4 regions of the Paenibacillus sp. FSL L8-0436 genome follow, and region 1 is predicted to be linked to each of the others. Evidence: riboswitches for the same ligand, from Rfam matches in the RefSeq annotation. Region 1 holds a riboswitch; each other region holds the start of a gene.
What was found. Region 1 has a riboswitch for thiamine pyrophosphate ahead of NSS79_RS02090 (ABC transporter substrate-binding protein). Riboswitches for the same ligand answer to the same signal wherever they lie in the genome.
Positions count from the first base shown of each region.

Region 2: linked by a shared signal. The riboswitch ahead of NSS79_RS10245 (thiamine phosphate synthase) and the one ahead of NSS79_RS02090 (ABC transporter substrate-binding protein) in region 1 are both predicted to bind thiamine pyrophosphate.
Region 3: linked by a shared signal. The riboswitch ahead of NSS79_RS14425 (ABC transporter ATP-binding protein) and the one ahead of NSS79_RS02090 (ABC transporter substrate-binding protein) in region 1 are both predicted to bind thiamine pyrophosphate.
Region 4: linked by a shared signal. The riboswitch ahead of thiC (phosphomethylpyrimidine synthase ThiC) and the one ahead of NSS79_RS02090 (ABC transporter substrate-binding protein) in region 1 are both predicted to bind thiamine pyrophosphate.

Region 1 is NZ_CP151955.1:442,478-445,688, forward strand. Features, by position in the region: gene NSS79_RS02085 (thiamine-binding protein) at 1-149, opposite strand, end outside; gene NSS79_RS02090 (ABC transporter substrate-binding protein) at 190-1,260, opposite strand; TPP riboswitch at 1,385-1,495, opposite strand; gene NSS79_RS02095 (hypothetical protein) at 1,569-2,966, opposite strand; gene NSS79_RS02100 (sigma-70 family RNA polymerase sigma factor) at 2,944-3,211, opposite strand, start outside.
Region 2 is NZ_CP151955.1:2,301,322-2,304,532, reverse strand. Features, by position in the region: gene thiH (2-iminoacetate synthase ThiH) at 1-67, opposite strand, end outside; gene NSS79_RS10255 (thiazole synthase) at 97-861, opposite strand; gene thiS (sulfur carrier protein ThiS) at 1,146-1,349, opposite strand; gene NSS79_RS10245 (thiamine phosphate synthase) at 1,401-2,009, opposite strand; TPP riboswitch at 2,122-2,224, opposite strand; gene NSS79_RS10240 (SDR family oxidoreductase) at 2,472-3,211, opposite strand, start outside.
Region 3 is NZ_CP151955.1:3,150,954-3,154,164, forward strand. Features, by position in the region: gene NSS79_RS14415 (ABC transporter substrate-binding protein) at 1-309, opposite strand, end outside; gene NSS79_RS14420 (ABC transporter permease) at 306-1,082, opposite strand; gene NSS79_RS14425 (ABC transporter ATP-binding protein) at 1,063-1,824, opposite strand; TPP riboswitch at 1,976-2,079, opposite strand; gene NSS79_RS14430 (amino acid ABC transporter substrate-binding protein) at 2,356-3,189, shown strand.
Region 4 is NZ_CP151955.1:6,557,218-6,560,428, forward strand. Features, by position in the region: gene thiC (phosphomethylpyrimidine synthase ThiC) at 25-1,803, opposite strand; TPP riboswitch at 1,908-2,014, opposite strand; gene NSS79_RS30260 (SDR family oxidoreductase) at 2,099-2,917, opposite strand; gene NSS79_RS30265 (PadR family transcriptional regulator) at 2,948-3,211, opposite strand, start outside.

The sequences.
Region 1 (3,211 bases):
TCGCCCTCCATCGTGGTCTCCAGCGGGTTCACCTGATGTTTTACACCGGATTTCTGAATCACTTCGATCGCTTTGTCCACGTAAGGAATCGAATCCTCGTTGTTCGGAGTTTTGGGAATTACCTGAATGCTTAGCAATGTATTGGCCACAATATATCAATCCTCTCAGTTTAAATGGTTTCATCCTTAATCAGTTAGCTGGCAAAAATTCATTCGTAAATGTGCTTGGAACATCCAGCGGCTGATCGAGCAGCTTCAGGCCATACATCCAGTCGGCGTAATCCTGCCAGACCTCGCTCTTCTGCTCGCCCCAGCGGACGGCATCATCCTTGTATTTCGGGCTGAGCCATTTCTGGCTGGCCAGGACCAGCTTGGGATCCAGCTCGGGAACAGCTTTGGATAGAATGGCTGCGGCTTCCTCCGGCTGATCAATGGCGTATTGATAACCTTTCGAGGTAGCCTTAAGGAAAGCCTTCACCAGCTCCGGATGTTCGGCAATTTCCTTCTCGCTCGTAGTCAGGACCGGCGTGTAGTAATCGAGCTGGGGGGCATAATCCTTGAGGTAGAGCATGTCGAGCGGTTCTCCGCGCACCTCCGCTTCAATCCCGGTCCAGGCATAGAAGATCCAGGCAAAATCAATGTCGCGTTTCACGGCGGTGAAGAAGTCCGCTTCACCGATGTTCACCAGCTTCACCTTTTTCACATCTCCGCCTTCGGGGTCCATAATGGCTTTCATGGCCGCTTCTTCGGCAGGGGAACCCCAGCCACCGTAGGTTTTGCCTTCGAAATCCTTCGGTGTCTTAATATTGCGGTCTTTCGGTGCAGCGAACCCGGAGGTATTATGCTGAATGATAGCGGCGATGGACACGAGCGGCACCTTCTGCAGGCGGGCCAGCGTCAGCGCCTCTTGAGCACTGATGCCAAAAGCGGCTTCGCCCGAGGTAACCATCGTGTCGGACCCGGCAGCGCCCGGCTGCACGATTTCAACATCCAGCCCTTCCTCTTCGTAATAGCCCAGCTCTTTTGCCGCATAAAGCCCGGTATGATTTGTATTCGGCGTCCAGTCCAGCGCGACCTTGACCTTGGTCAGCTCCTTAGGAGCGTCCGTTGCTGCCCCGGCAGTGGTTTCAGGAGCAGTAGTGCTGTTCCCGGCAGTCTCTGCCGCATTCCCGCCAGAGTTCCCATTGCTATTGCCGCATCCGGCAATGGCAAAGACCAGCATGCAGGTGAGGCTGAGCTTTAATACTTTTGTGACTCCCATTTCTCTTCTTCTCTCCTTCCAGCAACCCTAGTCTTCCAAATTCTGAATAGTCCCATACAAAAAAGGCGCCCCGAGAATCGGGACACCAGTTACTTGCGCAAGGTTGTGCTTGGGCCATAAACGGCCGTAAGCGATTGACGATTCCTACGCTGGCATTATCCAGATCAGGTATAAGGGTCAGTATCTTGTGGGATACAATCTCAGCCGGCCAATTCCAGCACCCCTGGTACTATGAAGTTATAGGTATTGCTGTGTTCTTACGGTGTATTATAGACGCCCGCTCCATAGTTGTCCAGTAGCAACTCTGCTTAGCTATCAAGCTTCAGCGGCAGGCGCCAGGGCCCTTTGAGCAGAAAATGCGGCTCGGACAGCCTAAACCGCAGCTTATCCTCCCTGGGTTTTGCTTCTAAATGGAGGGTCTTCATCACGCCGTAGGTCTGGTCCGTATTCACCCAAGAGAACGAGCTGTTGTCCGCCTGCCCCGGATAGCGAATAAGGAAATACTTCAGCGTCCGCAGCTTAGCGGCATTGAAATTCACATTCACATCGACGCTGGCAGCCGTCTCGCCGGTACGTTCAATGCGGGTGAACTCTACCGGAAAGCCCGCGATTTCCGCGCGTGTGTGGAGCCTTTTCTCCTGGCCGATCTCAGGCAGCGGAATCTCTATTTCTGCAGATACGGCGTCACGATCTGAAACTTCAATATAAGGAATGAAGACCGTATAAGGCCAAGCGCCCGCCCCGGCAGTCTCACGAAACCGGAGGTCGGAAGGATAGGACATGGATTCAGGCTGCTCCAGTGCCGCCTTTTCTCCTGCCGCGTTCTCTATATAGAGACCTGATCCAGGCACCAGCGGCTCCAGTCCGTAAGAATGGACAGTCAGCCCGGATTCCGCCGTCAGAGTGGGCAATAACTGGACACGGACAAGCCCGCCGCCAAGGTCCACCGGAAAAGCAGTAATCCGCACATCCTGCTGTATATCGCTTGCGCCGAGTTCCCCGAGCTCCTCAGCTGTCTTCGGAGCGTTAAGCTGTAACGGACCAACGGTTGTGCCGCCCAGATGCAGGGTTAGAAGATTATCCTTCTTCAGTTGCACCGCTTGAGTTGAACTGTAGCTGCCGTACCACTCTCCCTCCGAGGACGAACGCATATAAGAGGTGAAAGTATAGCGGTTGCCGCCGATATCTGCCTCAAATTCGCTGACTTCAGGGACTTTCCGGCCGCGAAGCGTAATGCTCCCGCCAAGCTCTTGCAGGAGAACGGCATCCACGGTCAGACTTCCGTCCCCCACAGCAATGTCATAGGGTTTGCTCAGTACATAGATCCGGTCACCGGGGCTGTTCTCCACAACGGTGCCGAAGCCAGGAAGGAAACTCAGCGCCTTTCTTAACCCGGCCTGTACCTCAGGAGAGAAAGCGAGCATACCGGCAGCGATGAGTATTACTGCCGCTGCGGCCGCGAAGATATTCCGCCTCCGGGATCTCCGGGCGAAGGAACGGAAGGTGTGGACAGCGGCTTCGGGCTCCAGACGGGCAAGTGTACGTGCTTTGACGCGGGCGAGCGAAGCTGCCTCCTCTTCGTCTGCCAGATACAGACCTTGGTCAACCTCCGGCAGAACACTTAAGGCAAGCTCTGCATCGCTGAAGCCCATAGAATCAATCATCCCAAACAGGCGCTGTTCCTCAATTTTCATGTCTTTGGCCATGTTGCGCCTCCTTTCCCTGACTCTCAGACAGGCCTAACGCCTGCTTGAGCAGCGTCCGGCAACGGTATAAGCGGCTTTCGACTGCCTTTTTACTGAGACTGAAGGTTTGCGCAAGCTGATCAAGGCTCTCATAAAGGAAATATCTGCGCAGAAACAGACTGCGGTCCGGTTCGCCCATCTGCTGCACGCAGCCGATCAATTCACTGGCCGTCTCGCGGGAAAGAACCTCCTGTTCGGCGGAAATC
Region 2 (3,211 bases), 1.9 Mb from region 1:
TATACTGCTTCCATAAAGTCTCGTAAGGAAGCTGCTCTAACCTGGTCACCGTATCAAAAAAGCTCATGCTCTTCCTCCCTTCCTTCTCTCCATTGGCTAGAACAAAAAGCCGGTCAGCGGCGAAGAGGCCGTTGCCGCCTCCTCCACCGGCCCCAGTCCGGCCAGATAAGCCTTGCGCCCTGCGGTTACCGCCTCACGGAATGCCTCCGCCATCAGAAGCGGATCATGCGCAGTAGCAATTGCCGTGTTCAGCAGCACGGCGGATGCGCCCATTTCCATTGCCTCAGCAGCCTCGGAAGGTCTGCCAATACCGGCGTCAACAATCACCGGAAGATCCACTTCTGCGATCAGAATCCGCAGCAGCTCCTTGGTCTGCAGGCCGCGGTTCGAGCCGATGGGCGCACCCAGCGGCATAACGGCGGCCGCTCCGGCTGCCTTGAGCCGGATAGCCGTGGAAAGATCGGGACTCATATACGGCAGTACAACGAAACCCTCTGCAGCCAATATTTCCGTAGCTTTAACTGTCTCCATATTATCGGGCAGCAAATATTTCTGATCATTAATGACCTCGATCTTCACCCAATTGCCCAGCCCTGCCGCCCTGGCCAGTCTGGCAATACGCACCGCTTCTTCGGCTGTGCGCGCGCCGGAGGTATTGGGCAGCAACGTCATATGGGAGGGGATATGCGCAACAATGTTGTCGTTGCTCTCCGGATCAACCCGGCGCAGAGCCACCGTAATGACCTGAGAACCCGAACGTGCAATCACTTCGGGAATAAGGGTATTGCGGCTGTATTTCCCGGTTCCGATAAACAGCCTGCTGGATAAAGGGATTCCGCCGATAACGAAAGGATCTTGCATAAAATCGCCTCCTGAGATAGTGGCCCGCTAAAATGCGGAGCCTCTGTTACTGATACGCCGAGTTTTCATCTTACCTCTTATGTCTTACGTCTTATGTCTTATGTCTTATGTCTTACGTCTTGCCTTTAACTCTTGCGTCTTACGTCTTACGTCTTTCCTCTTTCGTCTTACCTCTAACTCTTGCTTCTTACGTCTTACGTCTTACCTCTGGCTTCCTACCACTTGCCACTTACCTCATACCATTTACCTCTTGCTTCTTGCATCCGGCAACACGCACCGGCACTTTAGCCCCCGCCGACAAAATGGACCAGCTCTACGCGGTCACCTTCACTCAGCAGCGTATCTCCGTAAACCTCCTTGCCGACGATCTCACCGTTCAGCTCCACGATAACCAGTCTCCCGGTCCACTCGGACCGGCTTAGCAGATCAGCTACAGTCCGGCAGCCCTCTTCATAGGCCCCGCCTTTTCCATTCACGATTAAATTCATGCTTGCTCACCTCCTTTAACTGGTGCAGGAGCATTATTCATGGCTTCAGACTTAAGGTACGGCCTGAACTGCTGATCTGTAGGCTGTAGCGGCGGCCACAGGATCTCCTGCACTGCATATTCCGGACATTACGGCAATTCCGGCAGCACCCGTTGCCAGAACCTTTCCGGCATTGCCCGGCTCAATTCCGCCTATGGCGATCAGCGGAATGCTGCTGTAGCGGACAGCCTCAGCCAGCTGCTGCAATCCGCGTTCCCGCTGCCCCTGCTTGCAGGCCGAGGGAAACACATGCCCGAACAGGCAGAAGTCCGCTCCCTGCAGGCCGGATTCAGCCGCCTCCTCCGGGGAATGCACCGACCTTCCCAATCGCAGGTCCGGTGCTACACTGCGCGCTGCATTAGGCGGCAGGCTGTGCCAAGCCAACTGGACCCCGCCCGCCCCTGCGGCCAGAGCAACGTCTATCCGGTCGTTGATCACCAGCTTGGCAGGCGGAACCCCCGCTATAATCAGCTGCTCCATCAGAGCCATGAGCTCCCGCGCAGACATTGCCTTTTCCCGGAGATGGATATAATCCACTATGAATTGCACAGCCGCAGCCAGCTGAACAAACTGCACCGGATTCTGCCTTCCATCCGAGATCAAATGTATCTCTTTCAACACGTTCACCTTCTCCTGTTCTTTTGCATTACCGGCAAACACAAAAAAGACCGCCCCCCGTAAAGGAGGCAGTCTGGAATATATACAGGAATACCGGGCCATTCAGCCCGCTGCAGTTATTCGTTCTCCACTTCCCTACGCTGGTATAAACCAGATCAGGTTCAAAGGGTCCGAACGGGTATGTTCGTCTCAGCCTTGCGGCACCCCTAGTGACAAATTCATATTCAATTACGCTTAACGTTTCATATACTAACATATTATTCCTTGAAGAGCCATCCTTTAAAGGAGGCCTGCACAAGTGGAAACGGCTTCGCCGTCCTCAAAAGGACGGTATCCGTTTCAGCGAGAAATAGAAGGATAATTTATAGCGTGAAGCCTATAAATTCTTATATTTTCAAAAAGAGCGGAACCCAAGGTTCCGCTCCAGACTCTAATTATTCATAGCAGTGGAATCAGCAACCGCATTTAGCCGTTTACGACCTCGCCGCCGTTCACATGCATTACCTGTCCGCTTACATAAGATGAATCGTCAGAAGCCAGATACACGTAGGCCGGAGCGAGCTCCTCCGGTTGTCCCGGGCGTTTCATTGGCTGCGTGCCGCCGAATTCACTGACTTTCTTCGCGTCAAAGGTCGACGGAATAAGCGGTGTCCAAATCGGTCCCGGCGCTACGGCATTGACCCGGATGCCTTTGTCCGCCAGATTCATCGACAGCGAACGGGTAAAGCTGAGAATCGCCCCTTTGGTGGACGAATAGTCCAGCAGCTGCGGGCTGCCCCGGTAGGCTGTGATCGAAGTCGTGTTGATGATCGTGGACCCTTTTTTCAGGTGAGGCATGGCTGCCTTGGTCAAATAGAACATCGAAAAAATATTCGTGCGGAACGTCCGTTCCAGCTGCTCGGAGGTAATATCCTCAATCTTCTCCTGCGGATGCTGCTCGGCCGCATTATTAATCAGGATGTCCAGCTTGCCGAGTCCTTCCACCGTCTTATTGATCAGATCCTGGCAGAACGCCTCCACGCCGATATCGCCGGCAATCAGAATGCACTTCCGCCCCTCTTGCTCCACCTGGCGTTTAGTCTCTTCGGCATCGGAATGCTCATTGAGGTAGGAAATAACGACATCCGCACCCTCCTTGGCAAAATGAACGGCAACCGCCCGGCCAATACCGCTGTCTCCTCCTGTAATCAGAGCCGCCTTGCCCA
Region 3 (3,211 bases), 2.7 Mb from region 1:
AAGCTTCAAAGCATCATTGCTGTCCGCTGGCATTTGAATGTCCACCTCCAGCCCTTCTTCGGCAAAATAGCCATTCTGCTGAGCAGCATACAGGAAGGAATGAACTGCGTTCGGATACCAGTCGAGCATTATAGTCAGCTTGTGCGGTTTGCCGCTGGAATTCTCTGAAGAAGCGGCGGAGGTATCCGGGTCTTTTGCGCTGACGCAGCCGCTTAAGAGGGTAAGCAGGCATAACAACAATAAGTATGGAATAAGGCGGTGTGATTTCTTATGTGTGGAAGGATTGCGATACAGCTCAGGATGGGTCATCGGTAAAATCCTCTTTTCTGCAAAATGAGTTTTTCGAGCACAGCGATACTGAGAAACAAGGCTACACCCAAAGCGGACAGCAGCAATACGGCGGCGAACATTTCTGCACTTTGCAGATTGCCGGCCATCCGCCGGCTGAAATAACCAAGCCCCCGGCTGCCGCCCAGCCATTCCCCGATCGTCGCTCCGATCACACAGTAGACGATAGAAAGCTTAAGTCCGGAGAAAAAGGAGGGCAGCGCCAGCGGAATCTGCGTCTTGCGCAATATCTGCCAGCGGTTTGCCCCAAGCGTCAGAAGCAGGTCTCTGTACAGGCTGCCGTTTTGCCGCAGGCCGTCATAGACGGCTACCACAACCGGGAAAAAGGCAGTCAGAAAGACGACAGCAACCTTGCCCCACAGGGTATAGCCGAACCACATAATAAAAATAGGTGAGAGCGCAATCAGCGGAATGGTCTGGCTGATAATCAGCATGGGATAAAGTGCTTTGGCGAGCGGAGCGAACATATGCATGCCGATACCCAGCAGTGTTCCGCAGACAACCGAGAGGGCAAACCCGATCAGTGTCTCCTGCAACGTGGCGGGCAAATGCTCTCCGAACAGCAGCCCCCGCTTTTCAATCAGCGCTGTCCAGATTGCACTTGGCGCCGGGAGAATAAATGAAGGGATCATGTTCAGCAGTGCTGTGATCTCCCATGCCGCAATAAGCAGCACCACAAGCAGTAGAAAGGGGCCATAAGTCCGCAGCTGTTTCTTATACCATAGAGCTCTCATGCAATCTACGCTCCAAATCCTCCCGCAGGGCAACAAACTGCGGTTCATAATTCATTTTGTAATGTCTGGGTCTCGGCAAAGTGACGAGCAGCTCCTGCAGCCCACCAGAGCCGCCGGTCATCAAATAAATCCGGTCGCTGAGCAGCAGCGCTTCTTCAAGATCATGAGTGATGAACAGAACGGACTTATCCAGCCCGCCCCACAGCTCCAGCAGCCAGCGGTGCATCTCCCGCTTGGTGATCGCGTCCAGCGCTCCAAACGGCTCGTCAAGCAGCAGCAGTTCGTTGCCTGCAGCTAGTGTGCGCAGCAGGGCGGCCCGCTGGCGCATCCCGCCGGACAGCTCCTGCGGATAAGCATTTTCCTTGCCGGAAAGGCCAAAGCGGTCCAGCATTCCGCGGATCCGGGCGAGTGCCTCGTGCCGGCTAGAGTCCTGCTTCACCTCCCAGGGAAGCAGGCAATTGTCCAGCACGGTCCTCCAAGGCAGCAACAGGTCCTGCTGCGGCATATAAGCGATCTGTCCAAGCCGCGAGCGTATCGAAGGAGAGCAGCGTCCATGTACGGTTATTTCACCGCCGGACGGCTCTAGCAGGCCGGCAATGATTTTGAACAGTGTGCTTTTCCCGCAGCCGCTGGCTCCAACAACGGAAATGAATTCGCCTTGGCGGACGGTCATTGAAAGACCGGAGAATACCGGATTCCTAGTCGCTGCAAACGAATAAGTCAGGTTGGTTATAGTGAGCATATTGGAATGTGGAAACCTCCTGAGGGCGTAGTTTGTTTGACGATACTTGCCTGACCGGCGGCAACAGCAAACACAAGAAAGACCCATTCATTTCCGGAGGAAATAAATGGGTCTGAACGTCACAGTCAGTTAGCTTAGTGCGGCTCCGCTGAACAATTCTGCTCCACTTCCCTCCGCTGGTATGATCCAGATCAGGTTCCAAGGGTCCGGAGCTTAAAGCTCCGTCTCAGTCGGCCGACTCCCCTAGTGAAATAACAGGTCAATATTGAATTTGCAATTGCTAATTAATATACCATATCCCGGCAGTTTGTAAAGAGAAGCAGTCGCTCACATTGCTGCAGTCCGGTTATGAACAGCGTGATCATACCGGCGGAAATCGCCTCTTTGCTGGAGCCGTACCGTTTCGGCTGGTATTAAGTAGAGATCCGGACTGAAGATGCAAAAAACTTGATGAAGCAGCGGTGCTTTTGGGCAAGATAAGCAAGTGTCCATGCAGTGAAAAATAGAGGGATTTTGAAAGGGGTTCATGTGATGAAGAAGCTTAGCCTGACTATCCTGCTGCTGCTAACTCTGCTGCCGGCCGGGGCATGCGGCAATAATAACAATACAGCGCCTGCGGCTACTGCCGCGCCCACAGAAGGAGCGGCGGCTCCGGCCGGGCAGAACTCACTGGAAGCTGTTAAAGCGAGTGGCAAGCTGCGTATTGGTACGGAAGGGACATATGCTCCGTTTACTTTTCATGATGCAGAGGGCAAACTTACCGGTTTTGATGTGGAGATTGCCAAGGAGATTACGAAACGGCTGGGAGTGGAACCCGAATTTGTGGAAACCCAATGGGATGGCCTGTTTGCCGGCATGGATGCCAAACGTTTTGATACGATATTCAACGAGGTTTCGATTACGGATGAACGCAAGGTGAAATATGATTTCTCTGAGCCGTATATCGTCTCTAAGGGAGTGCTGATCGTGCGCGAGGATAACCAGGATATTACAGCCTTCGCGGATCTTAAAGGCAAGAAGGCAGGTCAATCGCTGACCAGCAACCTGTCCGATATCGCCCGGGAGAACGGTGCGGAGATCGTCGCTGTGGATGGCTTCAGCCAGGCCATAGACCTGCTGACCTCCGGCCGGATTGATGCGACCGTAAATGACGGCTTGTCCTATCTCGACTTAAAGAAGCAAAAACCAGATGCAAAGATCAAACAGGTGGATGAAACGGCCGAGGGGTCGCAAAGTGCGGCAGTTTTCCTCAAAGGAAACGAAGAGCTGGTTAATGCTGTCAGCAATGCGCTGGCTGAAATGAAGAGCGATGGAACCTATCTGAAAATTTCGGAGAAGTACTTTGGGGCGGATGTGTCCAAATAACAAATGGAGCTGGCGCGAAGAT
Region 4 (3,211 bases), 1.3 Mb from region 1:
TAGCGGCAGTCCCGGACCGACGGTTTATTTATAGATCAGACCTCCGCCTTCCTTAAACTCTTCTGCTTTATCCCGCATCCCTGCGGTAATCATCGCTTGCTCCGGTTCTTCTTGTCCCTCCTGCACCCTCGCCGTATCGCGGATACCATGAGAAATGCGCATACTGCAGAACTTGGGTCCACACATGGAGCAGAAATGAGCCGTTTTGGCCCCTTCCGCCGGAAGGGTCTCATCATGATATTCCAGCGCCCGTTCCGGGTCGAGCGACAAATGGAACTGGTCCCGCCAACGGAACTCGAAGCGCGCTTTGGAGAGTGCGTTATCCCGATCCTGCGCGCCCTTGTGTCCTTTGGCCAAGTCGGCTGCATGGGCGGCAATTTTATAGGTGATGACGCCTTCCCGCACATCATTTTTATTAGGCAATCCTAGATGCTCCTTCGGGGTAACATAACACAACATCGCCGTGCCGAACCAGCCGATCATCGCCGCTCCAATAGCCGAGGTGATATGGTCATAGCCGGGTGCAATATCCGTAGTCAGTGGTCCCAGTGTGTAAAAAGGAGCGCCATGGCAAAGCTCAAGCTGTTTATCCATATTCTCTTTGATCAGATGCATCGGTACATGGCCCGGGCCTTCCACCATCACCTGAACATCATGCTTCCAGGCAAGCGAGGTTAATTCACCCAACGTCTCCAGCTCGGCAAACTGGGCTTCATCATTAGCATCGGCAATGGAGCCTGGACGCAGCCCGTCACCCAAAGAGAACGCCACATCATAAGCCTTCATGATTTCACAAATATCCTCGAAATGTGTATAAAGAAAGTTCTCCTGATGATGGGCCAGGCACCAGGCCGCCATAATCGAACCCCCTCTGGAGACGATGCCCGTCATTCTTTTGGCCGTTAATGGGATGTAACGCAGCAGTACCCCGGCGTGAATGGTGAAATAATCCACTCCCTGCTCCGCCTGCTCGATCAGGGTGTCCCGGTATACCTCCCAAGTTAAATCCTCGGCCTTGCCGTTTACCTTTTCCAAAGCCTGATAGATTGGCACTGTCCCGATAGGCACCGGAGAATTGCGGATAATCCATTCACGGGTGGTGTGAATATTTTTACCCGTCGACAAATCCATGATGTTATCCGCTCCCCAGCGGGTAGCCCATCTCATCTTCTCTACTTCTTCATCAATGGAAGAGGACACCGCCGAATTCCCGATATTAGCATTGATCTTTACCAGAAAATTCCGCCCGATAATCATCGGCTCACTCTCCGGATGGTTAATATTCGCTGGAATGATCGCACGGCCGCAGGCTACTTCCTCTCTAACAAACTCAGGAGTTACATTTTCCCGGACTGCGATAAATTCCATCTCCGACGTAATCAGGCCTCTGCGGGCATAATGCAGCTGGCTGACATTGCGGCCCTCTCTGGCTCTCAAGGGACGACGTTGCAAGCCCGGAAACACCTCTGCCGCCGGCTTCTCTGTGAGATTCCCGTTATCCTCCGGCTTAACCGCTCTTCCCTCATAAGATTCGGCATCTCCCCGCTCCGTGATCCACTGAAGCCTGTGAGGCGTTAACCCCTTGCGGATATCGCTATAGGCTTCATCGTTAGTATAAGGCCCGCTTGTATCATAGACACGGACAGGAGCATTCTCCGCTTCTCCGGCCGTACCCGAGGTTCGGCTTAATGTAATCTCGCGCATCGGAACTTGAATATCAGGCCGTGAGCCCTCCACATACACCTTGTGACTTCCCGGAAAAGCACACAGATCAACCTCATGTTTCTTCTCTTGATTCAGCATCTTATTTCCTCCTTAAGGTTTGAGTAAATAAGAAAACGCGCAAAAAAGCCGCTCCACATGGAGCGGCTCAAAAATCCATATAAGGCTAACGCCAACAATGAAATAAAAGTCCGGCTCCACTTTCCTACGCTGGTATAATCCAGATCAGGTTCAAGGGTCCAGGAATGCATTTTTCCCGTCTCAGCCTATTCAGGCTCCCCTAGTGGTTTCTTATTTAGTTATGTTAAAGTTACAGAGAAATCCAGCAATTGTCAACCGGTGCTCTTAATAGAGCTTTGGATAAACATGTCCTCTTTTATGAAAAATGCTGAGCTATATTACTTAGATACTCTTCCTCAACCGTATTTTTCTTCATACTTATGAGCATTTTCGCATCTTCTCCCACTACATAACGGAATTTGCTGGTACCGTCTGTGGCCGCTTGATAAATAGTGTCAGCTACAAGTTCTGGTGCCGAAGCATAGTCTGGAGCTTTTTCCATTTCCCCTAATTTACCCAGAAAGGCAGTAGTGAATGATTTATAATCCGTTAAGTCATCATTAAAAAAGAACTCCATCGATCTTCCGCCAAAGTCCGTGCTAATGGCTCCTGGTTCAATCAGCTTTACTTTGATGTTTTGTGATGCTAATTCAAAAGATACGGATTCAGAAAAACCTTCTACCGCGAATTTAGTGGAGTGATACAGAGACATCGTAGGAAAGGTCACGATCCCTCCCATTGAAGAGATATTGATTAGCAACCCTTCCTGATTAGATCTAAAATGTGGCAACATGGCTTTAGTCATACTAATAAGACCAAAAACATTCACTTCAAATTGTCTTCGGATCTGCTCATCCGTAGCTACTTCTATAAGCCCCATTGTCCCGTATCCGGCATTGTTCAGGAGAACGTCAATTTTACCAAACCGCTGGACAGCTTCAGCTAATGCAGATTGGATGGTATCTGTTTTCTCAACATCTAACCGCAACACCAACACATTGTCCAATGTGATGAATTCAGTTTCTTTTTCAGGTGCACGCATCGTGGCTACTACGTTCCATCCTCTTTCAGCAAAATGTTTTACTGTAGCTCTCCCAATGCCGGATGAAGCACCCGTGACAAAAATTGTTTTCAATAAAATCCCTCCTAAATGTATCAGAATTCGTTAAATACTGCTATTCCCTTCCACTAACTGCTCCATGCTTAACAATCCCTCGGCAATGGTTGCAAGTTTAGCTTTATATTCTGCTATCCCAATCTGGATGCAAATGATCTGGGCCGGGTGCATTTCAGCTTTATAATGTGAATACTGCTCTAATAACTGATCTAACTTTTTTTGTGATTCCTCTTGTACTTGCTTCAACCAAAAAATCACCTTGTCATACCCCACAAATCGGCCAAAATAAAGCCTCATCATAAAATCGGATTT